4 regions of the Streptomyces sp. V4I23 genome follow, and region 4 is predicted to be linked to each of the others. Evidence: riboswitches for the same ligand, from Rfam matches in the RefSeq annotation. Region 4 holds a riboswitch; each other region holds the start of a gene.
What was found. Region 4 has a riboswitch for cobalamin ahead of QFZ82_RS14000 (ribonucleoside-diphosphate reductase subunit alpha). Riboswitches for the same ligand answer to the same signal wherever they lie in the genome.
Positions count from the first base shown of each region.

Region 1: it holds a riboswitch for cobalamin, as region 4 does, so the genes downstream of both, QFZ82_RS35260 (energy-coupling factor ABC transporter permease) here and QFZ82_RS14000 (ribonucleoside-diphosphate reductase subunit alpha) in region 4, are expected to answer to the same signal.
Region 2: it holds a riboswitch for cobalamin, as region 4 does, so the genes downstream of both, QFZ82_RS32710 (CbtB-domain containing protein) here and QFZ82_RS14000 (ribonucleoside-diphosphate reductase subunit alpha) in region 4, are expected to answer to the same signal.
Region 3: it holds a riboswitch for cobalamin, as region 4 does, so the genes downstream of both, QFZ82_RS30085 (cobalamin biosynthesis protein) here and QFZ82_RS14000 (ribonucleoside-diphosphate reductase subunit alpha) in region 4, are expected to answer to the same signal.

Region 1 is NZ_JAUSZW010000004.1:7,233,674-7,241,114, forward strand. It holds gene QFZ82_RS35235 (metalloregulator ArsR/SmtB family transcription factor) at 1-339, opposite strand, end outside; gene QFZ82_RS35240 (heavy metal translocating P-type ATPase) at 463-2,439, shown strand; gene QFZ82_RS35245 (energy-coupling factor ABC transporter ATP-binding protein) at 2,740-3,582, opposite strand; gene cbiQ (cobalt ECF transporter T component CbiQ) at 3,579-4,328, opposite strand; gene QFZ82_RS35255 (energy-coupling factor ABC transporter substrate-binding protein) at 4,335-4,733, opposite strand; gene QFZ82_RS35260 (energy-coupling factor ABC transporter permease) at 4,730-5,419, opposite strand; cobalamin riboswitch at 5,448-5,644, opposite strand; gene QFZ82_RS35265 (PTS-dependent dihydroxyacetone kinase phosphotransferase subunit DhaM) at 5,739-6,152, opposite strand; gene dhaL (dihydroxyacetone kinase subunit DhaL) at 6,149-6,763, opposite strand; gene dhaK (dihydroxyacetone kinase subunit DhaK) at 6,814-7,441, opposite strand, start outside.
Region 2 is NZ_JAUSZW010000004.1:6,683,684-6,691,124, forward strand. It holds gene QFZ82_RS32695 (glycoside hydrolase family 172 protein) at 1-897, shown strand, start outside; gene QFZ82_RS32700 (putative quinol monooxygenase) at 872-1,165, opposite strand; gene QFZ82_RS32705 (CbtA family protein) at 1,297-2,064, opposite strand; gene QFZ82_RS32710 (CbtB-domain containing protein) at 2,093-2,317, opposite strand; cobalamin riboswitch at 2,354-2,508, opposite strand; gene QFZ82_RS32715 (histidine phosphatase family protein) at 2,576-3,166, shown strand; gene QFZ82_RS32720 (hypothetical protein) at 3,198-3,728, opposite strand; gene QFZ82_RS32725 (hypothetical protein) at 3,728-3,970, opposite strand; gene QFZ82_RS32730 (TetR/AcrR family transcriptional regulator) at 4,078-4,671, shown strand; gene QFZ82_RS32735 (DUF6153 family protein) at 4,725-5,153, shown strand; gene QFZ82_RS32740 (DUF305 domain-containing protein) at 5,240-5,872, shown strand; gene QFZ82_RS32745 (hypothetical protein) at 5,984-6,109, shown strand; gene QFZ82_RS32750 (sacsin N-terminal ATP-binding-like domain-containing protein) at 6,969-7,441, shown strand, end outside.
Region 3 is NZ_JAUSZW010000004.1:6,120,634-6,128,074, forward strand. It holds gene QFZ82_RS30075 (putative cobaltochelatase) at 1-695, opposite strand, end outside; gene QFZ82_RS30080 (cobyric acid synthase) at 953-2,485, opposite strand; gene QFZ82_RS30085 (cobalamin biosynthesis protein) at 2,482-3,432, opposite strand; cobalamin riboswitch at 3,524-3,660, opposite strand; gene QFZ82_RS30090 (hypothetical protein) at 3,817-4,038, opposite strand; gene QFZ82_RS30095 (inorganic phosphate transporter) at 4,051-5,277, opposite strand; gene QFZ82_RS30100 (class II aldolase/adducin family protein) at 5,488-6,162, shown strand; gene QFZ82_RS30105 (alpha/beta hydrolase) at 6,275-7,396, shown strand.
Region 4 is NZ_JAUSZW010000004.1:2,641,247-2,648,687, reverse strand. It holds gene QFZ82_RS14005 (ribonucleotide-diphosphate reductase subunit beta) at 1-457, opposite strand, end outside; gene QFZ82_RS14000 (ribonucleoside-diphosphate reductase subunit alpha) at 457-2,850, opposite strand; cobalamin riboswitch at 2,990-3,122, opposite strand; gene QFZ82_RS13995 (GNAT family N-acetyltransferase) at 3,167-3,667, opposite strand; gene mctP (monocarboxylate uptake permease MctP) at 3,751-5,385, opposite strand; gene QFZ82_RS13985 (DUF3311 domain-containing protein) at 5,382-5,663, opposite strand; gene QFZ82_RS13980 (GntR family transcriptional regulator) at 5,871-6,638, opposite strand; gene QFZ82_RS13975 (sugar ABC transporter substrate-binding protein) at 6,941-7,441, shown strand, end outside.

The DNA of each region.
Region 1 (7,441 bases), 4.6 Mb from region 4:
GCGGGCTCCCAGGCGCAGATGCTCGATGTGGTAGACCGCCTCGTCCAGGAGCTGGGCGACATGCGTGTCGTACAGGCTGTACTCGATCCGGCGGCCCTGGCGGGTCCCCGTGACCAGACCCAGGGCGCGCAGCAGGCGCAACTGGTGGGAGACCGCCGACTGTTCCATGTCGACCGCCTCCGCGAGCTCGGTGACCCCGCAGGGCCCCTGGCGCAGCCGCGTGAGGATCATCAGCCGCGAGGGGGTGGCCAGGGCCTGGAGAGTGGCGGCGATCGTCGCCGCGGAGTCCGCGTCCAGGTGGGCGGCCGGTGTGATGCCGCTGCTGACTCCGTGTCCCATGCAGCACATCGTAGCCGTGCGCTCAGCCGTATGAATGAAGACCTCTTCATGTGTTCCGCTATGGTGAGGGGCGTCAGCCGAGACGGCTCCGCCCTGCCCGGAGCCCCGAGAAGAGGTGTCCCGATGGTTCCCCCGACCTCGCCGACCACCGCGCCCGCGCCCACGGCACGGCCGGCCGCGCCGCCCGCCGCACCACCGGGCCGGCCGCGCACCCGGCTGTTCGCCCTGGCCGAGGTCCGCTGGGCCGCCCTGTCCGCCGCCGCGTTCCTGTGCGCCCTGCCGCTCGACCTCGCCGGCGCGCCCGCCTGGGCCTGGGGACCGCTCTACGCCCTGTGCTACGCGGCCGGCGGCTGGGAGCCCGGCCTGGCGGGCCTTCAGGCCCTGCGCGAGAGGACACTCGACGTCGACCTGCTGATGGTGGTCGCCGCGATCGGCGCGGCAGCCATCGGGCAGTACCTCGACGGCGGTCTCCTCATCGTCATCTTCGCCACCTCCGGCGCGCTGGAGGCCCTCGCGACCCGGCGTACCGCCGACTCCGTCCGCGGACTGCTCGACCTCGCCCCCGCCCGTGCCGCACGCCTCGCCGGCGACCGGTGCGAGACGTGGGAGACGGTCGACGTCGCCGACCTGCGGGTGGGCGACACCGTCCTCGTACGGCCGGGAGAGCGGCTGCCCGCGGACGGCACGGTCCTCGACGGAGCGAGCGAGGTCGACCAGGCCACGATCACCGGCGAACCCCTGCCCGTGGACCGCCGCGCCGGTGACACCGTCTACGCGGGCACCCTGAACGGCACCGGCTCCCTGCGCGTCCGCGTCGACAAGGACGCCGCCCGGTCGGTCATCGCCCGCATCGTCGCCATGGTCGAGGAGGCGAGCGCCACCAAGGCGCCCACCCAGCTCTTCATCGAGAAGATCGAGCAGCGCTACTCGACCGGTGTCGTGGTCGCCACACTGGCCCTGCTCACCCTGCCCCTCGCCTTCGGCGCCGACTTCACGAGCACCCTGCTGCGCGCCATGACCTTCATGATCGTCGCCTCGCCGTGCGCCGTCGTGCTCGCCACCATGCCGCCGCTGCTCTCCGCCATCGCCAACGCCGGACGCCACGGAGTGCTCGTCAAGTCCGCCGTGGCGATGGAGCGTCTGGGCGAGATCGACCGCGCCGCGCTCGACAAGACCGGCACGCTGACGGAGGGTTCGCCACGCGTCGCCGAGGTGCGCGTGCTGCCGGACACGGGAGTCACGCAGGACCGTGCGCTGGCCCTCGCCGCGGCCGCCGAGGTCCACAGCGAGCACCCACTCGGCAGGGCGATCGTCGCGGCCGCGCGTGAACGCGGCCTGCGGCTGCCGGGGGCGCGGCAGTTCGCGTCGACGCCCGGACGCGGCGTCTCGGCGAGCGTCGACGGCAGCACGGTGCGCGTGGGAAGCCCCGCCGCCCTGCTCGCCGAGGAGTGCGCGGCGGCCGTCGAGGTGGAGGCCGAAGGCCGTACGGCCGTCCTCGTCGAGGCCGACGGGGTGCCGGTGGCCGTGCTCGCCGTCGACGACCGGCTCCGGTCCGGGGCGCCGCAGGCGGTCGCCGCGCTCGCCCGCCTCACGGGCCGCACGCCGACGTTGCTGACCGGCGACAACGCCCGCGCGGCCGCGCGGGTGGCCGGCGAGGCGGGCATCGAGGACGTACGGGCCGGCCTCCTGCCCGGGGAGAAGGTCGCCGCCGTGCGCGCGTGGCAGGAGGCGGGGGAGAAGGTGCTGATCGTCGGCGACGGCGTGAACGACGCCCCCGCGCTCGCCGCCGCCCACACCGGCATCGCGATGGGCCGCGCCGGCTCCGACCTGGCTCTGGAGAGCGCGGACGCGGTGGTCGTACGGGACGAACTGGCCACCGTCCCGGCGGTGGTGGCCCTCTCGCGCCGGGCCCGCAGGCTGGTGGTGCAGAACCTCGTGATCGCGTCGGTGTGCATCGGCGTGCTGGTGGTGTGGGACCTGGCGGGCCACCTGCCGCTGCCCCTGGGCGTGGCGGGGCACGAGGGCTCGACGGTACTGGTCGCCCTCAACGGCCTGCGTCTGCTGCGGGAATCGTCCTGGCGCGAGGCGACGGGGGCGTGACACCACGGGGGGCGGTGCCCGCGGCGGGTCCGACAGGCCCATGGGGGGCCAGATGCCGGGTGCACCGTCCGGCCGGACCGCGTGCCGGACCCGGGGGCGCCCCGCGGACGTGTACGGTCGGCCGATTCGTCGCCTTCCAATGCGCGCCGGACAGCCCGTCGGCTCGGCGGCCCGGCCGGCATGCGTCGGCTGGGCGGCCCGACGACCGGCGGCCGGGGTGCGTCCGTACGTGGTACGGGCCGGCGTCCCGGCTCTTCCGGGCCCGGGGCCTCGCGCGACGGCCCGCCACGCGCGGCGGGGTTACTCCGTGCCGGCCCGGGCCGGGCCCGCCGCCCAGTGGGACAGGTCCTCCGGGGTGCGGGGCCCCGTTTCCGCCGGGGCGAGCAGGCCGTGCGACCTCAGCAGCTCCGCCACCGCCGTGCCCCACGGCCTCCGCAGGCGCGCCGCGTCCAGCAGGGCCTGGTCCGCGAGCAGTTCCGCGACGGGACCGGTGCGCAGGCCCGTCGGCGCGAGGACGGCCGCATCGTCCGCCCAGCGCAGGGCCAGATCCACGTCGTGGGTCGCCATGACCACCGTCGTACCGGACGCGCCCAGCGTGCCCAGCACCTCCAGCAGCCGCTCCTGGCCGTGCGGATCGAGCCCCGCCGTCGGCTCGTCCAGAATGAGCACGCGCGGCCGCATCGCCACCGCGCCCGCGATCGCCGCCCGTTTGCGCTGTCCGTACGAGAGAAGATGCGTCGGCCGGTCCCTCAGCGCCACGATGTCCATCGCCGCCAGCGCCTCGTCCACCCGGGCGCGTACCTGCTCCTCCGGCAGCCCGAGGTTCATCGGGCCGAACGACACGTCCTGTTCGACCGACGCCGCGAACAGCTGGTCGTCGGGGTCCTGCACCACCAACTGCACGCTCGTCCGCAGCCGGGTCAGCCCGGCACGGTCGTACGTCACCGGCTCGCCGTCCAGCCGGACGTGGCCCGTCGCCGGGCGCAGCCCGCCGCTCAACAGCCGCAGCAGGGTGGTCTTTCCGCTGCCGTTGCGCCCCAGCAGAGCCGTGGAGCGGCCCTCCTGGAGCGCGAGGCCGACGCCGCTCAGCACGACGGGCCCGTCCTCGTACGCGAAACCGGCGTCGACGAGCTCAACGATCACAGGACGAACCTTTCCAGCAGATGGGTGAGCAGCACGATGCCTGCCAGCAGCGCGGCCACGGCGGCGAGGAAGGGGCGCGACACGGACGCACGCGGCACGAGGACCCGCAGCGTGCCGTCGTAACCGCGTCCGGCGAGCCCGGCCTGAAGCCGGCCGGCCCGGTCGAAGGCGCGGACGAACGCGGTCGCCCCCAGCCCCGCCAGCGAACGCCACGCCGCCGCCCGGCTCGTGTGGCCGAGACGGGCCGCCTGCGCCTGGCGGACCCGGCCCATCGCGTCCAGCAGCAGGAAACTGATCCGGTACATCACCAGTGCCACGTCCACCACCGCCGGCGGCACGCCCGCCCGCACCAGCCGGGGCAGCACGTCGGAGACCGGCGTGGTGAACGCGAACAGCAGCACCCCGAGCGACGCCGCCGAGGTCCGCAGCAGCAACGCGGCGGCGTGCTCGGGACCGTCGGGCGCCAGAGCCACCGGCCCCGCCGCGCCGCCCACGGCGAACAACAGCGGCAGTGCCCCGGTGACACAGAACCCGAGGGGGATGCGGAAGGCCCGCCACAGCTGCCGGGGCGCGACCCCGGCCGGACCCAGCAGGACGGCGAGGGAGGCGGCGGCCACGAGAACGGCGCCGGGCCAAGGCGGCAGGCACACGGCCGTCACCGTCAGCCCCAGCCCGAGAACGGCCTTCTCACAGGGATGGCGGCGGCGCCAGCGACTGCTGTGCGCCGCCGCGTCGATCGGCAGCATCGGCGCCTACGGCAGCTTCGCGGCCGGGGCGTCGCCGCTGCCGGGCTCCGCTCCGGGCGCCTCGCCGGCGGCCTCTTCCGGAAGGGCGCCCGCGCGCGCCGCGGCCCGCTCCTCACCCTGCCTGCGTCCTCTGCGCAGGCCGAAGTAGTACGCCAGCACCCCCGCGCCGAGCGCGGCCTGGAGTGCGAACAGCGCCGACTCGATCTCGGCCGACGGCGGCTCGTACAGCGGGGAGAACCACGGCTCGTAGTCCGGCTCCAGCTCCGTGATAGCCGTCTCCGCCTGCGCGTCGGAGCCGGTGAACGGCTCCTCCCTGTGGTCGCCGAGCCCCAGTACGAGCGGCAGGACGGCCAGCGCCGCCACGGCCAGCAACAGCAGCGTATTGATCCTCGCGTTGCGGCTCATCGGACCCCGGCCTCCTTCTTCGCACCCGGGACCAGGACGCCGAGACGGGCCAGGTCGCCCTTGCTGGACTGGCTGAGCAGCCGCATCACCAGCACGGTGAGCAGCCCCTCGCTCACCGCGAGCGGGATCTGCGTGAGCGCGAAGATGCCGCCGAACTTGGCGAGCGCGCCCGCGAATCCGCTGCTCGGGTCGGGGAAGGCCAGCGCGAGCTGCACGCTGGTGACGCAGTACGTCGACAGGTCGGCGACGAACGCGCCGAAGAACACGGCCACCATCAGCGGGACACCCGACCGCCGCAGCAGCCGGTAGACCCCGTAACCGGCCCATGGACCGACGATCGCCATGGAGAACACGTTGGCGCCGAGCGTGGTGAGGCCGCCGTGCGCCAGCAACAGGGCCTGGAACAGCAGGGTGATCGTGCCGAGCACCGCCATGATCGGCGGACGGAACAGGATCGCGCCCAGCCCGGTGCCGGTCGGATGGGAGCAGCTGCCGGTCACCGACGGGATCTTCAGGGCGGACAGCACGAAGGTGAAGGCGCCGGAGGCGCCGAGCAGCAGGGTGGACTCGGGGTGGGCCTTGACCTCGCGCGTCAGGGCACGTACACCGTGGACGACGAACGGGGCGGCCGCGACGCCCCAGGCGGCGGCGTGCAACGGGGGCAGGTACCCCTCGGCTATATGCATGGTCGGGAGACCCTCTCCAGCACCTCGTGGATGGACAACGCGCCCTGGCCGGTCTCCTGGCTGACGGGTCATGCCGCCCGTGACTCCGCCTTCCCAGGCACCGCGCTCTCCCGCGGTGGCCCAGTGACTTCCCCTGAGGGGTGGAGCCGGACTTCCCGATCACAGTGGCGAGGGCCGCACCGGTACCGCACCGGTTTCCCGAACACCAAGGCTCCGTGACAGTAGTGCGCCGACCAGCGACATCACAAGCCGCGCACGGATGCACCGGCCCGCGGCCGGGTGAGCCGTTCGCCACACCCGGCCGCACGCACCCCTCCCGTCACTCCTTGCGGTACCCGTACGCCTCCGAGGCCGCCGCCTCCACGGCGTCCAGGTCGCCCCCGGCCGACGCGGTCACCACCGCGGCCACCGCGCCCTCCACGAACGGGGCATCCACGAGCCGGGTGCCGTCGGGAAGTTCGTCGCCCTCGGCGAGAAGGGCCTTCACCGTGAGTACGGCGCTGCCCAGATCGACCAGCACGGCCACGCCCGCGCCGCGGTCCACCTCCGCCGCCGCGGCGGAGACCAGCTCGGAGCTGGTGCCGAGACCGCCGTCCGGCGTGCCGCCCGCCGCGGCGACCGGCGCGAGCTCCCCGCCGCCCGCGAGCCCGTGCGCCAGCGCGGCGACCGAGCGCGCCACGTCCGCGCTGTGCGACACCAGCACGATCCCGACCCGCCGGGCGGAGTCGCTCATACGGCCGCCTCCGCCGTCTCGGCGAGCGCGGCCACCAGCAGCGCCGACGACGTCGCCCCCGGGTCCTGGTGCCCGATGCTGCGCTCGCCGAGATAGCTGGCCCTGCCCTTGCGCGCCTGCAACGGCACCGTCGCCAGCGCCCCCTGCTCGGCCGCCTCCCGGGCCGCGGCGAACGACTCCGTGCTGTCGCCGAGCGCCGCCACCGCGGGCTCCAGGGCGTCCAGCATCGTCTTGTCGCCCGCCTTCGCCCCGCCCAGCTGCGCCACGGCCGCGACGCCCGCCCGCAGTGCCTCGGCCAGCTGCCCCGCGCTCACCTCGGCGTCGTCGCCGAGGGCCTTGCCGGCACGGCGCAGCAGCGTCCCGTACAGCGGCCCGGAGGCCCCTCCGACCGTCGAGATCAACTGCCGTCCCGCCAGGACCAGTACGGCTCCGGGCGCGGCCGGCGGCTCCTTGTCCAGGGCCGCGACGACGGCCGCGAACCCACGCTGGAGATTGCTGCCGTGATCGGCGTCACCGATCGCGGAATCCAGCTCGGTCAGACGGTCGGCCTCACGGTTCACGGCCGCGGCGGCGGCCGTGAGCCAGCGGCGGAAGAATGCGGCGTCGAGCACGAGAACTCCTCGGTTCGGATGATCGGTTCGGGAGGGGGCGGGGCGCGGTCTCAGCGTCCCCACCGCAGGGCGGGCGTCTGCACCGGCGCGTCCCACAACCGCAGCAGCTCCTCGTCCACCTGGCACAGCGTCACCGAGCAGCCGGCCATGTCGAGCGAGGTCACGTAGTTGCCGACGAGCGTGCGGGCCACGGCCACGTCGCGCTCGGTCAGCACCCGCTGCACCTCGGCGTTGAACCCGTACAGCTCCAGCAGGGGAGTGCCGCCCATTCCGTTGACGAGGGCGATGACCGGGCCGGTGGGGCGCAGGTCGTCGAGGACCGCTCCCACGGCGAAGTCCGCGATCTCCCGCGCGGTCATCATCGCCCGCCGCTCCCGGCCCGGCTCGCCGTGGATGCCGACGCCCAACTCAAGCTCGCCCGGGGGCAGATCGAAGGTGGGCCCGCCCTTGGCGGGAGTGCTGCAGGCGCTGAGCGCGACGCCGAAACTGCGGGAGGACGCGTTCACCTGGCGGGCGAGGGACTCGACCCGCTCCAGCGGGGCGCCCTCCTCGGCGGCGGCGCCCGCGATCTTCTCCACGAACAGGGTCGCGCCGGTGCCGCGCCGGCCCGCCGTGTACAGGCTGTCCGTCACGGCGACGTCGTCGTCGACCAGCACGGTGGCGAGCCGCACGCCCTCG
Region 2 (7,441 bases), 4.0 Mb from region 4:
CCGTTCAACTCCCGGGCCCGTATCGAGGTCGAGAATCAGGGAGACGCGGCGTACATGCAGTACTTCTACGTCGACTACGAGCTCTACGCCGAGGACCTGCCCGAGGACACCCTCTACTTCCACGCCCAGTGGCGCCGCAACAACCCGTGCGACGGCTGGGGGCCGGACCTCCAGGTCAACAGCCTGGAGACCCAGGTGCCCAACCTGGACGGCAGGGACAACTACGTCATCCTCGAGACCGAAGGCGCCGGCAACTACATCGGCTGCAACCACACGGTCACCCACTTCACCGGGACATGGTGGGGCGAGGGCGACGACATGATCTGGATCGACGACGACTTCCTCCCCGACGGCAGCACCCGCTGGCCGCCCAGCATGCACGGCACGGGAGGGGAGGACTACTTCAGTCACGGCTGGGGGATGCAGAAGATCAACTACCCCTTCCACGGAACGATCGTGCACGAGGACGACGTCCCCGGCTACCAGATCAGCTACCGCTGGCACCTGGCCGACCCCCTCCGCTTCGAGGAGCGCATCAAGGTCACCATGGAGCACGGCCACGCCAACCATCTGTCGGACGACTGGGCCTCGACCGCGTACTGGTACCAGACCCTCCCCGGACCCCGCTTCGACGTCCCACCGGTCGGGCTGCGTCTCCCGCGCCGCCCGGACACCCCGTCGACGAAGGACCTCCCGGCCCCCGACCGTGGCCGTCTCGACGCTCCGCGCAAGGCGATGTACGAGCAACGCGACGCCCGCATGGCCGACTTCGCGGCGCAGCGTCAGGAATGGCTCGAGCGCCGCGCGGAGGAGTCGCGGCAGCGGTCGGCGAGCAACGCGGAGTACGCACGCGAGGTACGGCGCCGGTTCCTCAGCCGAGGGGGTTCAGGAACGTGAGCACGGACTCCTTCTCGTTGATCAACGGCTGGAGCTCCGTATTGAACGGCTTGCCGTAGGGCGCTGCCAGATGGGCCCGGAAAGCGGCCTCGTCCTCGTACACCTCGAAGATCCAGTACGCCAGGGGATCGGCTTCCTTGGTGTACACCTCGAACGCCAGGTTCCCGGGCTCCTCACGGACGCGAACGGCGTAGTCCTTGACCAGCGCGGCGACGTGTTCCTCGTTTCCGGGGCGCACGGTGAACTCGGCCAGCAGAGTCTTCTTCATGCCCTGTTTCCTGTCTCTCGCCGGCGACACCGGCATGGCGGAACGGTGCGGGGCGGGGGGCCGGTTCCGGCACTCCGCCCCGCACCGTCAACGTACCTGCAGGAGCGGTCGGCTTCCTTGGCCGTATCGACTCAGTGCGCCGCTGCGGCTCTGTGAGACTCGGCCCCGGCCTTTGCCTCACCGGCGCGCCGCGGAACGAGCAGCCGCTCCACGAGGTGGCCGAAGATCAGTCCGAACCCGGCCCAGAGGGAGAGCTGGGTGGCGAGGGAGCCGAGGCGGAACTGCCAGAGGACAGCGGCCGGGAAGCCCTCCGGCGCCTCGTTGAACGACGGCAGGAAGGCGTAGGCGAGACCCATGGCGACGACGAATCCGGCCACGGCAGCGACGGTCGCGTTCCAGTTGCCCAGCCGGGGCGCAAGCCGCTTGCCGAAAATGACCGCGGCGACGGCGAGCAGCACGCTGAGCGCGATCAACAGGAAGTACAGGGCCGTGCGCCGGCCGATCGTGCCGGGATCACCGACAGCCGGCGGATTGGCCGGGTACTTCAGGAAGGGCACGACGCAGACGGTCAGCGCCGCGCCCAGCGAGATCAAGCCCGCGGTTGCACGCGGGCCGATGCGGCCGATGCGGCCGAGCGCGACGCAGAACGCCAGGGCGGCGATACCGCCCAGGGCGACGCCGGCCAGCAGGATGCCGGTGGCGAGTCCGGCCGTGGACTGCACGGCACGGCTGACCAGTTCCTCCTCGCCATGGCCGTGGCTGCCCTGTTCCTCGAAGGCGATGGCCGCGTCCACAGGAGACTCGCCGAGCAGATAGGCGACGGCGAAGGCGAGCACACCGGCGAGGAGACCGGCCAGCATGCCGCGTACGAGCAGGGCTCTGACGGGTACGGAGTTCATGAGTGGCTACCTCTGACTTCAGCGGTTGTCAGTGGCAGGGGAAGCCGAGCAGATGACGGCCGTCGTGGACCCACTCGTGCACGTTCTCGCCGGAGAGGAGTGCGACGGCGCCCTGTTCCGCGCCGACGAAGTACAGGACGACGAGCATGAGGACGCCGACGAACAGCGCCCAAGGGGCGATCGCCTTCAGCGAGATGGTGGTGATGGCCGGTGCGGCGGGGGTGGCCGGCGCGGGGGCAGCGGAGAGTGCCATGGCAGAACCTCCTGGGGAACACGCGTCCCGATCGTTGGTGCCTTGGACGACGGTGGCGGGTCTGACTCGCCTGTCCCGATCTCGTATGTGAGGACAGGCTTCACAGTGGCGCGACCGTGCCGGGTTCTCACCGGACTTCCGTCACACCGTCGTCATGTCCACGTGAAAGTACCGCGTCGCGACCTGCGGCGCTACGGCGCGCGGGCCCGTACTCGTGTGCCTTTAGTCTCTATGCGACACGAAAGAGGAAGGGGAGAGATGCCGGTACGCGTGATGCTGGTGGCACCCGCCGTCAATGAGGGTTTGCGCCAAGCGCGTTTCGGTGGGGACAGTCCCCTGGACCAGGTCGGGCAGCAGCAGGCGCGCGCGGCTGCGGCCGGGCTTCCCCCGTCGACCATGCAGACGTCCTCCCCCTCGCTCCGCTGTCGTCAGACCGCCACCGTGCTCGGTATGGACGCCCGGTCCCTGACGGAGTTGGACGATCTGGACGTGGGGCGCTGGCACGGGAGGTCGCTGGAAGAAGTGACCGAGTCGGAGCCGCAGGCAGTGGCCACCTGGCTCTCGGACCCTGATGCGGCGCCTCACGGGGGTGAGTCGTTGACCAGGCTCGTCGGTCGCGTCGGCGCCTGGCTGAACGACCGTGCCGACGGCACGGAAAGGGTGTTGGCCGTGGCGGAACCGGCGGTGATCCGCGCGGCCCTCGTCCACGCACTGGGCCTTCCGCCGCAGGTGTTCTGGCGGCTCGACGTACGGCCGCTGTCGCTGACCGAGATCACCGGCCGGGCCGGGCGCTGGAACCTGCACTGCGGAAGGCCGTTGACTCCGGTCGCAGCGACCACCGGGCCCTGAGGATTTCGCCGCGGACGCGCCCAGGGCTACCTCACGGAGCCGCAGTGTTCCGGGTGCGCTCTTTGCGCCGCTGCTCCTCCTGCTTGCGCCACCCGTACCGGGTCAGGCCCTTCGGCTTGAACACCGAGAGGATCACGATGAGGAGCAGGACCACCAGCCCGCCGACGGAATGGGGCAACGTGCCCGGCAGCTCGCGGGGGTCGGCGGTGCGTGCCGCTGTCTCTGCCAGGTGGCTCACGGTCCGTGTCTCGATCAGCAGGACGGTGGCGGCGAAGACGGTGAGGAGGAGTTTGACCAGCACCCAGAAGTGCCGGAGCAAGCCCCATGGGGTGCCCAGGGCGTTGACGATGCCGATGACGACCGACGCGAGGGCGAGGGGGACGATGGCGTACAGCACCGTCACTTCCATCGCGGCATAGGCACCACGCACCGCCGACGCGTCCTGGCCGGTCACCGCCGTGACGTCGAGAGCGAGGTAGGCGAAGACGGCACCGAGCCAGCCGACCGAGGTGGTGACGTGGGCGGTGAGGACCGCCTTGCGGAGGCGCGGCGGCATGGCCATCAGCGGTGGGCCTCCGGTGCGTACGCGGCCGGGTGGCCGCCGGACGTCTGGATCACGCTGACGCCGGTCGACGGTGTTTCTCCGATGCCCATGTGCCGGCCGGGGCCGTGGTCGCCGCCGAGGCCGGTGAGCTTCACGATCACGGCCAGCAGGATCAGGACGCCGACGACGACGGCGGACACCTTCGCCCAGCGTGGCGCCTTGGGTGGGTCGCTGCGGGGGGACGGGGACGGGTCGGCCATGAGATGTCCTCCACGGGTGTCGAATCTTCGAGCACCATCAGTTTACGAGACACTCTGTCTCTCTCACGTCAACATGTCACGACCGCGTCGACCCGTACAATGCAGGGGTGCCGAAGCTGTGGAACGAGACGATCGCGACGCACCGCCACGCGGTACGTGAAGCGATCCTGGAAACCACCTGGGAGCTGGTGGCCGAGCGCGGTCTGATGTCGGTGACGATGACGCAGATCGCCGAGAAGGCCGGGATCGGACGCGCGACGCTGTACAAGTACTTCCCGGACGTCGAATCGATCCTGACCTCCCACCACGAACGCCACGTCGCCGCCCACCTGGAACAGCTTGCCGAACTCAGGGACGGGCCCGGCGACGCGGGCGAGCGGCTCGAAGCGGTGCTCGGGCGCTATGCGCTCATCTCCCACCACCGCGGGCGGCACGCCACCGAGGAGCTCTCGGCGCTCCTGCACCGCGGCGAGCACGTCACCCGTGCGCAGCAGCAGCTCGTCGACCTTTTCCGCGGGGTGCTGGCAGAGGCCGTGGCGAGCGGTGACCTCCGGGACGACGTTGCGCCCGACGAGCTCGCGCGCTACTGCCTCCATGCCCTGACCGCAGCCGGCTCCCTGCCCTCCGAAGCTGCGGTCCGCCGACTCGTCGCGGTCACTCTTGCCGGGCTTCGCCCCGCGCGTGGAACCATCGGTCCGTGATGTCCGGGACGGTCTGTCGGCGACGGTGAAGGGGCCCGATTACGATGCGGGGCATGAGGCAGCAGGCGTGGCGCGTGAACCGGCCCAGTGGGGTCCGGGCGTACGTGCTGCTCGTGCTGGCTGTGCTGGCCGGTGTGGTGGCCATGCACGGACTGGGGCCCACCGTCCCGTCGGTGCCCTCCCATGCCGCCCACAGCGCGCACCCGACGGCCATGGCCGGGGTCCTGGAGCACGCCGACGCTTCAGGCTGTGATGAGTGCCTTCACGTCGATCACGGCAACGGCGATGCGGGCGGACACACGGAGCATGCCGACGCCACGTGTGCGGCCGGCGGCACGGCCGGAGCACCCGCGCTTCCTGCCCTGGCTCTGTCCGGCTCCGTCACGTGCCCGACCTCGGACATGGCCACAGCCGTTCCCGCGGCGACGCTGGGCGGTCGCGCTCCGCCGTCGTTGAGCGAACTGCAACTCCTGCGCATATAGGCCTTCTTGGCGTGCCCGGTCACTGTGACCGGCGCCGTCTCCGACAGCCATGCCTGATCCCGTGAAGACACAGGAGTCGCACCACCATGACCGCACACCGTTCCATGATCCGCCGTGCCGCCGCTGTGGCGGCCGCAGGCGCGGCCGCCGTCGTACTCGCCGCCTGCGGCGGGGGAGGCGACAGCTCGTCCGGCCACGGCGGCCACGACAAGTCCCCGACGCCGACCGCGTCGGCCTCCGCCCGCCAGGGTGACCACAACGCGGCGGACGTCTCCTTCGCGAAGGGCATGATCCCTCACCACCGGCAAGCGATCGAGATGGCCGACCTGGCGGAGTCCCGCGCAGGGTCCGCTGAGGTCAAGGCGCTGGCCGCGGAGATCAAGAAGGCGCAGGACCCGGAGATCAAGACGCTGTCCGGGTGGCTCACGTCCTGGGGTGAGGAAGTCCCCGAGGAGGGCGAGGGCGGCGAGCACGCCGGGCACTCCATGTCCGGGATGATGACCGCCGAGGAGATGACCGAGCTGGAGAAGGCGTCCGGCGAGGCCTTCGACACCGCATTCCTCCAGATGATGGTCAAGCACCACGAAGGTGCCGTCGAGATGGCCAGGACGGAACAGTCCGACGGCTCGTACCAGCCCGCCAAGGACATGGCCGGCGACATCATCACGTCGCAGAGTGCCGAGATCACGCGCATGAACGAGCTGCTCGGCAAGAACTGACCCCTGGAGCGTCACAGCGGGGACGGCCCACCCCGTCCCCGCTGCCTCCAGGCCAAGCGCCCCCGTTCGGTCCATGGATTTCCAGGAGGCCAGGCCGGATAGCCTGGAGCAATGCTCTCCGAAGTCACAGCGACCCGCTACGTCACGCCCTTGCGTGAGGGCGGTTCGCTCCCCGGGATCGTCGAGGCCGACGATCTCGGCACCTACGTCATGAAGTTGTCTACCTGGTGGCGCTGACCTGCATCGATGCGGCCGTGCCCACCCCTGACCTGCGCGGATGAGTCTTTCAGCGTCTTTCGGGATCGTGCTGCGTTACGCGGTCGATTCTCCCCACGCGCTCCCCAGGACCGGCGATACTCCCCAGATTCTCCCCAGGAAGTGACGTTGGGGCGGGCCTGGTGGCACGGGACGTCATGCCACCGGAGGCGCTGCCAAGGACACGTTGTGTGACTGCCTGCGAGGGCAGGGCAGAAGCCTGGCGCCGAGGGGATGAGCGCAAGGCGTGAGTCTGACTCTGCCTGAGCAGGCTCAAGTTCGAACCGGCCGTCGGAAGCCGACGTCTTTCCGATGACGCATCACGTGGAGTGCGTCGCCATCCTCGAACCGGCCGCGAAGGGCTCCTGATTTCTGATGGGTCGTCAGGCGACTTGCCGGGCAGGTCAGTTCCTCTGACGGGTGGCGTGTGTCGGTGTGCCGCCGAACACAAGCGAAACAGAGTGCTGAGCGCTGGCCAGCCTGAATGGCCGTTCGGGGTCACGATGATGCCTGTTGATGCAGCCGGACGCCCAAGGGGACTCCCAGGCCCGCGAACGCGGGTGGTCTTGGTTCGAGACCGACTCGAGTGCGAGGCCATCCGGTTTCCTGATCACCAGATGCTGCGTGCCTTGCCGTGATCAGCCCTGCTCCATGAACTGAGGACACTGTCAGCGTCGGATATGGGCGACAGTTCCTTCCGTGGCAAAGTCCTTCACGGCTCCTTCTCACTCAGTAGGATCACCGGCGGAGCGGGGCGGGAGACGTGCGGGGGAGCGGCGGTATGGGAGCTGGAGGCCGTCGGCCCTCGGCGGAGCGCTTGCATTCGCGCAGGCGGGCTGCGGTGCGTAAGCGAGTCCATGATCAGGCGCTCGTTGAGGTTCGGGGCTGTCTGAGGGACTGGGACGATGGCCGCGAGGCGGCGCGCGAGGCCAAGGCCGTGGCCGAGACGATCATCTCGCCCGAGTACGAGGGCCGGGTGCTCGTCGAGCTGCTGCAGAATGCGCACGACGCTCACCCGGCGCGCAGCGCTGACGGGCGCATCGAGATCCTTTTCGACGAGGACGAGGGAGAGCACGGCACTCTCTATGTGGCCAACGGCGGCAAACCGTTCGGCGGCAGGGACTTCAAGGCACTCTGCAGCATCGCCCTGTCCAGCAAGCGTGCCGATTCCGGGATCGGTCACAAGGGCGTCGGCTTCAAGAGCGTGTTGCACCTGTCTGACGCCCCCGAGGTCTACAGCGTGGCACGGGAGGGGTCCCGGATCCTCGACGGGTTCACCTTCCGCTTCGCCCGGCTCGACGACTTCGACGCGCT
Region 3 (7,441 bases), 3.5 Mb from region 4:
GCCCAGCGGGCCGCGAAACCGGCCGGGTCGTCGTCGTACGCCAGCCTGCGCCGTACGACCTCCACCCGCTGGTCGGGGTCCCGGGAGGCCGCGACCTCCACCGTGAGGCCGAAGCGGTCCAGCAACTGGGGCCGCAGTTCGCCCTCTTCGGGGTTCATGGTGCCGACGAGCAGGAAGCGCGAGGCGTGCCGTACGGACACGCCTTCCCGCTCGACGTACGAGGCGCCCATGGCAGCGGCGTCCAGCAGCAGGTCGATCAAGTGGTCGTGCAGCAGGTTGACCTCGTCGACGTACAGGATCCCGCGGTGCGCGTCCGCGAGCAGGCCCGGCTCGAAGGCCTTCACGCCCTCGGCGAGGGCCCGTTCGATGTCGAGCGCGCCGACGAGCCGGTCCTCGGAGGCGCCGACGGGCAGCTCGACCAGGCGCATCGGCCGCGCCGATGCGGCCCCGCCCTCGTGCGGACCGTCCGGGCACGCCGGGTCCGGCGCCGCGGGCGCGCAGGAGAACCGGCACCCGGCGACGACGTCGACATCCGGCATCAGCGACGCGAGCGCCCGCACGGCGGTCGACTTGGCGGTCCCTTTCTCACCGCGCACGAGCACGCCGCCGACCGCCGGACTGACCGCGTTGAGCAGGAGGGCCAGCCGCAGGTCGTCCATTCCGACGACCGCGGTGAACGGATAGGGGGTGCTCATCCTTTGATCACTCCTTTGCTGGGGAAAACCAGCCCCGCTGGGGCACTCCCGCTGGCTTCGCCGGGGGGGACGCCCACCCACGGCCGCCAGGCCGTAGGGGGAGGTTGAGGTGCGGGGGTCTGGGGGCGGAGCCCCCGAAACGGGGTCTGGGGCGGAGCTCCGGTTCGGGATGGGGGGTACCACCCACGCCGCCAGGCGGAGAGGGAGGGCGGAGTGGGGAACAAGCCCCCCGCAGGCGCTCCCGGCGGCCTCGCCCCTCACGGCGCACCCGGCGGGACGAACGGCAGCCCGGCAGGCGGGCCCTGTTCGATCAGCCGCAGCAGCGCGTCCGTGTCCGCGTGCTCCTCGATCAGATCCCCGAGGCGGTCCAACTGCTCCTCGCGCAGCGCGCCGAAGCTCGTGTCCGGCGCCGGCACGAACCGGCGGCCCGCCTGCGCGGCGACCTCCCGCAGGAACGCCCGGCGGAAGCCGTCGCTCTCCAGCGAGCCGTGCCAGTGCGTGCCCCACACGGACCCGACCCGGCAGCCTTCCGGGCTGTGTCCTCGGTCGTCGGAGATGAACCCCTCCCCGCCCAGCACCTCGGCGACGCCGTGGTGGATCTCGTACCCCTCAACCCGCTCGCCGAGCGCCTCGCCGACGGGGCGCGCGAGGGTCTTCTCCCGCGCGAACCGCACCCGTACCGGCAGCAGCCCGAGTCCTTCGACCTCGCCCGCCTTCGACTCCACGTCGTCCTCGATGCGTTCGCCCAGCGCCTGGTAACCACCGCAGATGGCGAGCACCGGCCCGCCCTCCGCGGCCCGGCGGACCAGGGCCTGCGCCAGCCCGCGTTCCCGCAGCCACGCCAGCGCCTTCACCGTGCCGCGCGTGCCGGGGACGACCACCAGGTCGGCGTCGGCCAGTTCCTCGGGCCGGTCCACGAACCGGACGACGACGCCCGGTTCGGCGGCCAGCGCGTCGACGTCGGTGAAGTTCGACATCAGCGGCACCGCGCACACCGCGACCCGCAGCACGTCCTCGCCGACCGGCGGGGCGACGACCGACTCGCGGACCGCGCCGCGCAGGGACACCCTCAGGCCGTCCTCCTCGTCGATGCCGAGCCCGTGCGCGTACGGCAGGACGCCGAACGTCCGCCGCCCGGTGAGTCCGTGCAGCATGTCGAGTCCGGGCTCCAGCAGTGTCACGTCCCCGCGGAACTTGTTGACCAGATAGCCGGCGACGAGTGCCTGGTCCTCGGGGGCGAGCAGTGCCGTCGTCCCGAAGAACTGTGCGAACACCCCGCCGCGGTCGATGTCCCCGACCACGAGGACGGGCAGCCGCGCGGCCCGCGCGATGCCCATGTTCACGATGTCCGTGCGCCGCAGGTTGATCTCGGCCGGACTGCCCGCCCCCTCGCAGATCACGGCGTCATACGTGCCCCGCAGCTCCTCCAGGCACGCCATGACCGGTTCGAACAGCTCGCGCTGCCGGTTCCCGTGGTAGCCCTTCGCACTCATCTCGCCGATGGGCTTTCCCATCAGGACGACCTGGCTGGAGCGGTCGCCGCCGGGCTTGAGCAGCACCGGGTTCATCAGCGCGGTCGGCTCCACACGGGCCGCCTGCGCCTGCATCGCCTGGGCCCGCCCGATCTCCGCGCCCTCGCGCGTCACGAACGAGTTCAGTGACATGTTCTGGCCCTTGAAGGGCGCGACCTTCACACCCCGCCGCACCAGCCACCGGCAGATCCCGGCGGTCACGACGCTCTTGCCCGCGTCCGACGTGGTCCCCGCGACCAGCAGTCCGCCGCCGCTCATGTACGTCTCCCCCTCATGGCCCCCCAGGCCAGTCGCGCGCCCGCGCATGTCGCGAGCGTCAGCACGCCGATCCGCCGCGACAGCCGCACGGCCCTCCCGATGTCCCCGAACTCCACGGCCCGCCCGGTTCCGTTGAGCACCGGCCGGTGCTCGACGCGGCCCCCGTACGACAGGGTCCCACCCAGCCGGACGCCGAGCGCCCCCGCGAACGACGCCTCCACCGGGCCCGCATTGGGGCTCGGGTGCTTCGCCGCGTCGGCCCGCCAGGCGCGTACCGCCCCCCGCGGGTCGGGACCCGCGATCGCGGCGAGTGCCGCGGTGAGCCGTGCGCCGGGCCAGCCCGCCACGTCGTCGAGGCGTGCCGAGGCCCAGCCGTAGCGCCGGTGGCGCGGCGACTTGTGGCCGACCATGGCGTCCAGCGTGTTCACGGCACGGAAGCCGAGGAGCCCGGGAACGCCCGCGACAGCGCCCCACACCAGGGCGCCGACGACGGCGTCCGAGGTGTTCTCGGCGACCGACTCGACGACGGCGCGGGCGATCTGCTGCTCGTCGAGGGACTGCGGGTCACGCCCGCACAGATGGGGGAGCCGCGCGCGGGCCGCCTCGACGTCCCCCGTGGCCAGCGCCTCGCCGACGAGGCGCGCCTCCCGGCCGAGCGTGGTGCCCCCGATCACGGCCCAGGTGGCGGCGGCGGTCAGAGCGACGGACGCGGCGGGGGAGCGGCGCACAGCACGGGACGCCAGCGCGCCCACGGCGACGGCGCCGCCGGCGCAGAGGGCCGTGTGCAGGGCGCCCCGGCCCCGGTGGTCACGCCACAGCAGTCGCTCGACGGCGCCCGCGGCCCGCCCGAAGGCGGCGACGGGGTGCCCGCGGCGTGGGTCGCCGACGAGCTGGTCGACGACGAGGCCCGCGGTGGCGCCGTACACGAATACGCGATCGGCACGCACGGGGTCAGTGATCCCGCAGGCGGGGTCCGACGGAGAGGGCTGAACGGCAGCCGGGCATGGCAGAAGTCCTCACTCAGGGTCCGCGCCCTGGTTCGACGTGACCGGCGGCGAGAGTTCCTGGCTCCCCAGGGTGTGATCTTCCCGGGTGACAGTGGCGGGACCGCGCCGGATTCGCACCGGACTTCCTCTTCTGCCGCCGTAGATGGCCCCGGCAGTCCACCACGCCCGCGAACGCCCGTCAACTCACCCTTGACCTGCGGAAGGACAGTGTGCGAAGCCCCACACCCCGGACGCGCCGGAGCCGGGCCGGAGGCACGCGGGGTGCCTCCGGCCCGGCTCCGGGCGGGTCTGCGTCGTCAGCGGACGAAAGGACTCTAAGGGGAGTCAGGTGACGATCAGATAGATGCCGTACGCCACGGCCGCGGCGCACAGGGCGAAGCAGGCGTAGGCGCCGGTGCGGACCATGGTGGCCGATCCGCCGTCGGCGGCCGCCGCCTCGTGCTTGGTCAGGCCCACGATGCCCAGGGTGAACAGGCCCACCAGGGCGACGGTGGCGACGAGGCTCACGCCGAACACGGAGCCGAGAGCTGCCCAGTCGATCTTCATGCTGATGATTCCTTACACCGTGGCCGGACGGGCCGGCTCGGGCTCGGCCGGGGCCGGGATGGTGGTCTTGAGCTCGCCCGCGGGCGGCGGGGTGACGGCCGCGATGGCGGTGGTGACGACGCCGGCGGGCTCCTGGTCCTCGGTGTCGTTGACGTTGGTGTGGTCGACGACCTGGCGGCGGGAGACGAACCAGATCGCGGCGCAGGACGCGACCAGGAAGACGGCGACGGCCGCGACGCCCCAGTCACCCTGCTGGGTGACGAACTCCGAACCCGCGGCGACCAGACCGGCGGCCGGCAGGGTCAGACCCCAGGCGACGAACATCCGGGTCGCGGTGGACCAGCGCACGACACCGCCCTTGCGGCCGAGACCCGCGCCCATCACCGCGCCGGAGCACGAGTGGGTGGTCGACAGGGAGAAGCCGAGGTTGGAGGAGGCGAGGATGACGCTCGCCGCGCCGGTCTGGGCGGCGAAGCCCTGCTGCGGCTGGAGGTCGGTCAGGCCCTTGCCCATGGTGCGGATGATGCGCCAGCCGCCGAGGTAGGTGCCGAGGGCGATGGCGACACCGGCGGAGACGATGACCCACAGGGGAGGGTTGGAGCCGGGGGCGATGACGTTCCCGGCGACCAGGGCCAGGGTGATGATGCCCATCGTCTTCTGTGCGTCGTTGGTGCCGTGCGCCAGGGAGACGAGACCGGCGGACGCGATCTGCCCGGCGCGGTAGCCCTTGGAGGTGGCCTTCGAGTCGGCGTTCCGGCCGATCTTGTAGGTCAGCCGGGAGGCCAGGAACGCGGCGAGACCGGCCACGAGCGGCGCGGCGACCGCGGGGATCAGCACCTTGGTGACGACGACGCCGCCGTTGACCGCGTCGAAACCGACGGACGCGACGGTGGCACCGATGAGGCCGCCCATCAGGGCGTGCGAGGAGCTGGACGGCAGACCGATGAGCCAGGTCAGCAGGTTCCAGAGGATGGCGCCGACGAGCGCCGCGAAGATGACTTCAGGTGAGATGCCTGATTCGTCGACGAGGCCACTGGAGATCGTCTTCGCGACCTCCACGGACAGGAAAGCGCCGACGAGATTCAGAACGGCGGACATGGCCACCGCGGTCTTGGGCTTCAGGGCGCCGGTCGAGATGGTCGTCGCCATCGCGTTGGCGGTGTCGTGGAAACCGTTCGTGAAATCGAACACGAGAGCTGTCACGATCACAATCGCGAGCAGCAGCGTGATGTGTTCCATTTACCCAGGCAATCGTTTGACGTCATTGACTCGGCGACCGTAGGCAACCTGGGTGAACGGAAGATGAACTGGGCCCGGCTCTGCGGTGTCCGTAAGTAGGTACCGCGCATTCCGCTTGCCCCTTTTCGGCCCTTGCGACAGCACCGGGCATCCACTCGAACACACTCCGTCGCCTGTCGCCCGAAGAGGCGCGCCTGACAGGATCTCCGCATGACGGATCACGCGGAGACGGACACGATCGAACGGGCCTGGCGGGACGTCGTCACGACGGCCCGCAGAACCGCGGCGGAGGGTCTCGTGGTCGGCACGTCCGGCAACGTCTCCGTCCGCGTCGGCGACCTCGTGCTCGTCACCCCGAGCGGGGTGCCCTACGACCGGCTCGGACCCGACGACACCGTCGCCGTCGACCTCGACGGCCATCAGGTCATCGGCACGCTCGCCCCCACCAGCGAGCTGCCGCTGCACCTGGAGGTCTACCGCGGCACACCGGCCGGGGCCGTCGTGCACACCCACGCCGTACACGCCACCGCCGTCTCCACGCTGGTGCCCGAGCTGCCGCCGGTCCACTACATGACGGCGGCACTCGGCGGCCCGGTCCGCGTGGCGCCCTACGCGCTGTACGGCACACCCGAACTGGCCCGCAACATGCTCATGGCCCTGCGCGAGCGCACGGCCTGCCTCCTCCAGAACCACGGCACCGTCGCCTACGGGGCGACCCTGCCCCAGGCGTACGACCGCACGGCCCAGCTGGAATGGATGTGCCAGGTCTGGCTGAAGGCGTCCTCGCTCCCGTCGCTGACCCCCCGCCTTCTCTCGGAAGCGGAACTCTCGGCGGCGGCCGCCCGGCTCCACACCTACGGCCAACCCCACCGCGACGCCCCTTGACCGGCCCCTCCGCCCGTCCCCCGGCGCTTCGAGCGCCGGGGGAACGCCCCCGCGCGAGCGGCCCCCGCCGTGCCCACTGGCACCCCCGCCCGCCCCCGCCGACACTGGATCCGTGCGCCCCGCTACAGCGACGGCAGCGGCCGTCACCACACTCATCGGCGTCGGCGCGGCCACGGTCGCCGCCGGCCGCCACGCGAGCAGCGCCGCCCTGGGAGCGTCCCGCCCCCTCCCGGGCGACCCGAGACTCACCGTGCACGGGACCGGTTCCGGCCGCGTGACGCTCACGCGCAGCCTCGCCTCCCTGCGACGGGGGACGTACGGGCTGGAGGGCTCCGGCGTCCACGCCGTCGTCGGTCCCGTCCTCGACGACGTCACGCACTCCGCGGACACCGTGGTACGCCGCCTGGAACGCGTCGTCGCAGGCGGCCTCCGCCCCGGCAGCCGGGTCCGCTTCACCCCGCAGGTGCACAGCGGCGACCCGGCCGGCGCCCTCGGCATCCCGCACGCCGACGTCCTCGTCCCCGGCGAACTCGGCGCCCTCCCGGCATGGTTCGTCCCCGGCAGGCGCTCCACCTGGGTGATCACGGTCCACGGCATCGGCACGACCCGGGAGCACCCGCTGAACCTGCTCCCCTTCCTGCGCGACCAGCAGTTCCCCGTGCTGAACGTCGCCTACCGCGGCGACGAGGGCGCTCCCCGCCCGCCGGACGGCCTGAGCCACCTCGGGGACTCCGAGTGGCGCGACCTGGACGCGGCCGTACGGCACGCCGTGCGGCACGGCGCCGAGCGCGTCATCGTCCACGGCTGGTCCACAGGCGCCGCGATGGCGCTGCGGGCCGCCGCCAACTCCGGCCTGCGCGACCGCATCAGCGGGCTCGTGCTGGACTCGCCGGTCCTCGACTGGGAGACGACCCTGCGCGCCCTGGCCGCCGCCCGCCACACCCCGGGCCCGCTGCTTCCCCTCGCCGTGCGCGCCGCCCTCGGCCGCACCGGCCCGCACGGCGACCGGATCGCCGAGGCCGCCGACCCGTCGGCCGTCCGCGTCCCGGTGCTGATCTTCCACGGGCCGGACGACACCATCGCCCCCTGGCAGTACTCGCGGCGACTCGCGGCCGAACGCCCCGGTCTGATCGGCCTGCACACCGTGCCCGGCGCCCCGCACGCCGCGATGTGGAACGCCGACCCCAAGGCGTACGAAGAGGCCCTCCGCCGCTTTCTCACCCCTCTCATGTAACCGCAGGCGAGAGCCGTGTCCGGCCCGGCCTCCCGCCTTCCGTTT
Region 4 (7,441 bases):
CGACCGAGTCCATCCACTTGAAGCAGAACTGCGCCTTCTCGCGGATGGAGGGGATGTTCTCGACGGCGGCGAACGCGGCGGCGCGGTCGTCCGGGTCGGGCAGGTAGGTGTCGAGCAGCGTCAGATAGAACTGGACGTGCACGGCCTCCTCGAAGAGCTGACGGCTCAGGTACAGCCGCGCCTCGGGGGAGTTGATGTGCTTGTAGAGCGTCAGCACCAGGTTGTTGGCCACGATCGAGTCGCCCGTCGCGAAGAAAGCGACCAGCCGGCCGATCATGTGCTGCTCGCCCGGCGTCAGCTTGGCGAGGTCGGCGACGTCGGAGTGGAGGTCGACCTCCTCCACCGTCCAGGTGTTCTTGATGGCGTCCCGGTAGCGCTCGTAGAAGTCCGGGTAGCGCATGGGACGCAGGGTCAGTTCGAAGCCCGGGTCGAGCAGGTTCTTGTTCTCCACGGTCATTACTGGCAGGCCTCGCAGGACTCGGGGTTTTCGAGGGAACAGGCGACGGCGTCGGGGTCTGCGGCCGCCTGGACCGGGGGCACCTCCGCCGAAGGCTGGGGGATGATCGTCGCCTGGGCGGCGCGGGCGATCCTCGTCGCCGGGCGCGAGCGCAGGTAGTACGTCGTCTTCAGGCCCTGCTTCCAGGCGTACGCGTACATCGACGACAGCTTGCCGATGGTCGGCGTCTCCAGGAACAGGTTCAGCGACTGCGACTGGTCGAGGAACGGCGTACGGGCCGCCGCCATGTCGATCAGGCCGCGCTGCGGGATCTCCCAGGCCGTCCGGTACAGCTCGCGTACCTCGGCCGGGATCCAGGTGAAGCCCTGCACCGAGCCGCTGGACTCGCGCAGCGCCTCGCGGGTCTGGGCGTCCCACACGCCGAGCTTCTTCAGCTCGTCCACCAGGTAGGAGTTGACCTGGAGGAACTCGCCGGACAGCGTCTCGCGCTTGAAGAGGTTGGAGACCTGCGGCTCGATGCACTCGTAGACGCCCGCGATCGAGGCGATCGTCGCCGTGGGCGCGATGGCGAGGAGCAGCGAGTTGCGCATGCCGACGGCGGCGATCCGCTCGCGCAGGGCGGCCCAGCGCTCGGGCCAGTTCAGCTCCACGCCGTAGTGATCCGGGTGCAGAACGCCGCGCGCGGTGCGCGTCTTGTCCCAGGCCGGCAGCGGGCCGCTGCGCTCGGCGAGGCCGGCGGACGCCTCGTACGCGGCGAGCATGATGCGCTCGGCGATGCGGGTGGACAGGGCGCGTGCCTCGGGTGAGTCGAAGGGCAGCCGCAGCTTGAAGAAGACGTCCTGGAGGCCCATCGCGCCCAGGCCCACGGGCCGCCACTTGGCGTTGGAGCGCCCGGCCTGCTCGGTCGGGTAGAAGTTGATGTCGACGACCCGGTCGAGGAAGGTGACCGCGGTGCGGACGGTGGCGTCCAGCCGCTCCCAGTCGATGTCCCCACCGTCGGCTCCCTGCTCGACGAAGGCCCCCAGGTTCACCGAGCCGAGGTTGCAGACGGCCGTCTCGCCGTCGTCGGTGACCTCCAGGATCTCGGTGCACAGGTTGGACGAGTGGACCGTGTGGCCGGGCTCGGCGGTCTGGTTGGCGGTGCGGTTGGAGGCGTCCTTGAAGGTCATCCAGCCGTTGCCGGTCTGCGCGAGCGTGCGCATCATGCGGCCGTACAGGTCGCGCGCCGGGATGGTCTTGCGGGCCAGGCCCTTGGCCTCGGCGGCGCGGTACGCGGCGTCGAACTCCTCGCCCCACAGGTCGACGAGCTCGGGCACGTCGGCCGGCGAGAACAGCGACCAGTCGGAGCCCGCCTCGACGCGCCGCATGAACTCGTCGGGGATCCAGTGCGCGAGGTTGAGGTTGTGCGTACGCCGGGCGTCCTCGCCGGTGTTGTCGCGCAGCTCCAGGAACTCCTCGACGTCGGCGTGCCAGGTCTCCAGGTAGATCGCGGCGGCGCCCTTGCGCCGGCCGCCCTGGTTCACGGCGGCGACCGAGGCGTCGAGCGTCTTCAGGAACGGGACGATGCCGTTGGAGTGCCCGTTGGTGCCGCGGATCAGCGAACCGCGGGCGCGGACGCGCGAGTACGAGAGCCCGATGCCGCCCGCGTGCTTGGACAGGCGCGCGACCTGGTGGTAGCGGTCGTAGATCGAGTCGAGCTCGTCGAGCGGCGAGTCCAGCAGGTAGCAGGACGACATCTGCGGGTGGCGGGTGCCGGAGTTGAAGAGCGTGGGGGAGGAGGGGAGGTAGTCGAGCCGGCTCATCAGGCCGTACAGGTCGGCGACCTCGTCCACCGAGCGGACGCTGTCGTCCTCGGCGAGGCCGCAGGCGACGCGCAGCATGAAGTGCTGCGGCGCCTCGACGACCTGACGGCTGATGGGGTGACGCAGCAGGTAGCGGCTGTAGAGCGTGCGCAGGCCGAAGTAGCCGAAGCGGTCGTCGGCGGCCGGGTCGACGAGCGCGTCGAGCCGGGCCGCGTGCAGCGCCACGAACGCGGCGGTGCGGTCCGCGATCAGGCCCTCGCGGTGCCCGACCGCGACGGAGGCCGAGAACGACACCGCCCCCTGGCCTGCGGCCTCGTCCGCGATCGTGCGGGTCAGCAGCCGGGCGGCGAGACGGGAGTAGGCCGGGTCCTCGGAGATCAGACCGGCGGCGGCATCGGTGGCGAGGGAGCGCAGTTCGGCCTCGTCCGATCCGGCGTGCCGCCCGCGCAGCGCGGCGGCGGCGACCCTGCCGGGGTCGGTGTCGGGCAGATCGGCCGTCAGATCCGTGAGGGTCCGCAGCAGGCCGGCCCCGGGACCGGCCGTGGTCTGCTCCGCGGTGCCTGAAGCCGGATCGGCTGGCGCGATGGTCATGTGATGCTCTCCCTCGCTCGGCTCTGGGCCGGCGGGGGAGGCGGGGACCATGCCGGCGCGGGCCCGCGGACGGGCAGCACGAGGCACGGCGTCCACCGGCCCTACCGCGAGGCCCGGACGTCTCGGCACCCGGTTCGGTCGAGCCGGATGCACCGTCGGCAGGTCCTCGGACTTGTCGGGTACGCACAGCGCACCGGATCACACCGTTGCGGGACAGTTCCGGATTCGCACCGGATTCCCCTGCGGCGACAGCCAGATGAGCATACATGTGGGGGCGGGGTGCTGCGCATGCCCCCACATGTTGTGTCTCGCGGGCTCAGAGCTCCAGGGCGTACGTCAGCAGGGGAACGTTCTCGACCGGCGCCCAGTCCCGCTCGGGGGTGCGTACGAAGCCCAGGCGGGCGTATATCCGGTGCGCCGCGTGCATCATCGGCTGCGTCGACAGCACCACGCGCACGCACCCGGGCACCGCCCGGGCCCGGTCGACACAGGTCCGCACCAGCGCCTCGCCCACCGCCCGTCCCCGGGCCTCCTCGGCCACGGCCAGCGTCCGGAACTCGGCCTCGCCGGGACCCGCGAGGTCGGCGTACGGGCCGCCGGCGGGAACGAAGGCCACCCCGCCGAGCACGGTTCCCCGCCCGTCCACGGCGACGTACACCTCCGTGTGCGCGGCGCGTCCCGCGACGTCCCGCAGCACCTCCAGATACGGGTCCTCCTCGCCGAAGTCGAGCATTCCGCCGCGCAGATACGCCTGTGCGGTCAGCTCCCCCAGCGCCCCGTACTCCCCGGATTCGATCCGCCTGATGGTGATGTCCATGCCCGGCAGTGTGCATCAGAGCACGACGAAGGGCCGCCGCATTTCCCTGGGGGAGATACGACGGCCCTTGCGTACGCGATCCGTCAGTGGCCGCCGGGGGCGCCCGCCGTGGCCGGCGGCAGTTCCACCTTGACGCCCGGGTCCCCCGCGTCCGCCGTGTAGTCGGACGGGCTGGTCTCGTCGACGCCGTCGGGGGCCTTGGCCGCCTTCAGGACGAAGGTGAGCACCACGGTGACGACGAGGTTCAGCACGAACGCGGTGAGGCCGATGTAGCCGATCTCGCCGATGCCGGGGATCTCGGCCGACGAGCCGCCGAAGTGCTTCTGTGTCGGGCTCGCCACGCCGTAGGCGGCCACCGTGCCGTAGATCATGCCGACCGCCCAGCCGGCGATGAGCGCCCAGCGGTGGAACCAGCGGGTGAACAGGCCGCCCACCAGGGCCGGGAACGTCTGCAGGATCCAGATGCCGCCCAGCAGCTGGAAGTTGATCGCCACGGTCTTGTCCATGGTGAGGACGAAGACCAGGGCGCCGACCTTCACCAGCAGCGAGACCAGCTTGGAGACCTTGGTCTCCTGCGCCGGGGTCGCGTCGGGCTTGAGGAAGTCCTTGTAGATGTTCCGGGTGAACAGGTTGGCCGCGGCGATGGACATGATGGCCGCCGGGACCAGCGCGCCGATGCCGATCGCGGCGAAGGCGACGCCCGCGAACCAGTCCGGGAACATGTTCTCGAACAGCTGCGGGATGGCCAGCTGACCGTTGGTGACCTTCACGCCCGCCGCGATGGCCATGAAGCCGAGCAGGGCCAGCAGGCCCAGCATCAGCGAGTACAGCGGCAGGATCGTGGTGTTGCGGCGGATCACCTCACGGCTGCGCGAGGACAGCGTCGCCGTGATGGAGTGCGGGTACATGAAGAGCGCGAGCGCCGAGCCCAGGGCCAGGGTGGCGTAGCCCCATTGGCCCATCTCGCCGGGTACCAGGGCGCCGACGGGCTTGTCCGTGGCCGGGTTGATCTGCGAGAACTTCTCGCCGGCGGCGGAGAAGATCGCGTCGAAGCCGCCGAGCTTGATCGGGATGTAGATGATCGCCACCGCGATGACGATGTAGATCAGGGTGTCTTTGACGAAGGCGATCAGCGCCGGCGCACGCAGTCCGGAGGAGTACGTGTAGGCCGCGAGCACACCGAAGGCGATCAGCAGCGGCAGGTCCTTGATGAACCAGTTGGTGTTCTCGCCACCGCCGACGCCCATGACGTCGAGCACGGCCTGGATGCCGACCAACTGCAGCGCGATGTACGGCATCGTGGCGAGGAGGCCGGTGAACGCGACCGCCAGGGACAGGCCCTTGGAACCGAAACGTCCGCGGACGAAGTCGGCAGTCGTCACGTACCCGTGCTTGTGCGACACCGACCACAGGCGCGGCAGGAAGGTGAAGATCAGCGGGTAGACGAGGATCGTGTACGGCACGGCGAAGAAGCCGGCCGCGCCCGCGGCGTAGATGGCCGCCGGGACGGCGACGAAGGTGTACGCGGTGTACAGGTCGCCGCCCAGCAGGAACCAGGTCACCCAGGTGCCGAACGATCTGCCGCCCAGACCCCATTCGTCGAGGCTGTGCTCGTTCTCGGCCTTGCGCCAGCGGGCGGCCAGGAAGCCCATGACCGTCACGGCCAGGAAGAAGAAGATGAAGACGCCGAGTGCGACGCCGTTCACGCCGTCCTTCATCGGGAGGCACCTCCCTTGCGGGCGCGCTGGTCACGCTGCCACAGCTTGTAGGCGATCATCGTCAGCGCCGTCGACACCACGACCCAGAGCATCTGGTACCAGTAGAAGAACGGCATGCCGATGAACGTCGGCTCGACCTTCGCGTAGGAACCGACCCAGAGCATCGCCACGAAGGGTGCGAAGAGACAGAGGGCGATGATCACGCGCACCGGTGTGACGACCGGTTGTTTCGCTTCGGGCGCTTCAGGCGCGTCCGGTGCCTCGGGCACTGCTGACATGCGGCTCCGTCCCCTCACTGGTCACCTGTTGTAGTGCGCAGGAAATCTAGGCGAGCCGTTCGAGTCCCGTCACCCCCCGTCCGCATATCGGTACGGCAACGACTTCGCGCCACGGCTGCGCAAAACATGACATGGCGTCGCAACACGCTGCGACGCCATGCCGGACACCCTGTCAGGTGGGGGAGGTACGGCCCGGGGCCGCGTGTCTCAGTCCTTCGGCCGCTGGAGCCGAGCGACGAACTTGTAGCGGTCCCCGCGGTACACCGAGCGGACCCACTCCACCGGTTCGCCCTGGGCGTCGAGCGAGTGGCGCGAGAGCATCAGCATCGGGAGGCCGACGTCCGTGCCGAGCAGCCCCGCCTCGCGCGGGGTGGCGAGAGACGTCTCGATCGTCTCCTCGGCCTCGGCGAGATGGACGTCGTACACCTCCGCGAGGGCGGTGTAGAGCGAGGTGTACTTGACGAGCGAGCGCCGCAGCGCGGGGAAGCGCTTGGCCGAGAGGTGCGTGGTCTCGATGGCCATGGGCTCGCCGCTGGCCAGCCGCAGGCGCTCGATCCGCAAGACCCGCCCGCCCGTCGAGATGTCGAGCAGCTCCGCCAGAGTGTCGTCGGCTGTGACGTATCCGATGTCCAGAAGCTGGGACGTGGGCTCCAGGCCCTGTGCCCGCATGTCCTCCGTGTACGAGGTGAGCTGCAGCGCCTGGGAGACCTTGGGCTTGGCGACGAACGTGCCCTTGCCCTGGATGCGCTCCAGCCGGCCCTCCACGACGAGTTCCTGGAGCGCCTGCCGCACGGTCGTGCGCGAGGTGTCGAACTCGGCGGCGAGCGTGCGCTCCGGCGGCACCGGAGTCCCGGGCGGCAGTGTCTCGGTCATGTCGAGCAAGTGCCGCTTCAGCCGGTAGTACTTGGGCACGCGCGCGGTACGGGCGCCTGCTGCCCCGCTCTCGGCTTCGGTGCCGGCCCCGTCCGTGGTCATGACCCGCCTTCCCGACTGCTGCGCTCCTGCCGTCACCGGCTCCTCCGTCTGTAGCGGCTCACATGGTGGCACGGACCGCTCGCGGGTCGTCGCCCTCCCTCAGGTGTCGGTCCGATAACGGACGCGACTGCCCTTCTTATACACCCTTGACACCCCCAAAGGTCTAGGCCAAGCTCCCGGTACTGGTCTAAACCATTAAAGATCAGATCCCGGCCCCAGGGCAGAATCCGGCGCGCCATTGTCAAGTGCTGCGCGACTCCCGGGTGGTGGGGGGGACTCTTGCATCCCTTGAGGAGGGTGGCGTGAAGCGCAATCTCGTAGCAGCGGTGGGTGTGGCGGCCATGATGGCCTCGGTCGCGGCGTGCGGTTCGGACGGCGGCGGCGAGGCGGCCAAGGACCCGAAGGACCGCAAGGAGACGCTGACCGTCTGGCTGATGGTCGACGCGCAGTCCACGTGGCCCGAGCTGGTGAAGGACGTCAACGCTCAGTTCAATGCCAAGTACCCGGGCGTGAAGGTCAACGTCCAGTACCAGCAGTGGGCGGACAAGACCAAGAAGCTCGACGCGGCGCTCTCCGGCGACAAGTTCCCGGACGTCGTCGAGCTCGGCAACACCGAGACCATGACGTACATCCTCAACGGAGCGCTCGGCGAGATCGACCCGAAGAAGTACGAGAACTCGGACACCTGGATCGGCGGCCTCAAGGACACCTGCTCCTATGAGGGCAAGCAGTACTGCGTGCCGTACTACGCCGGTGCGCGCGTCGCCATCTACAACAAGGACATGTTCAAGGCGGGCGCGGGC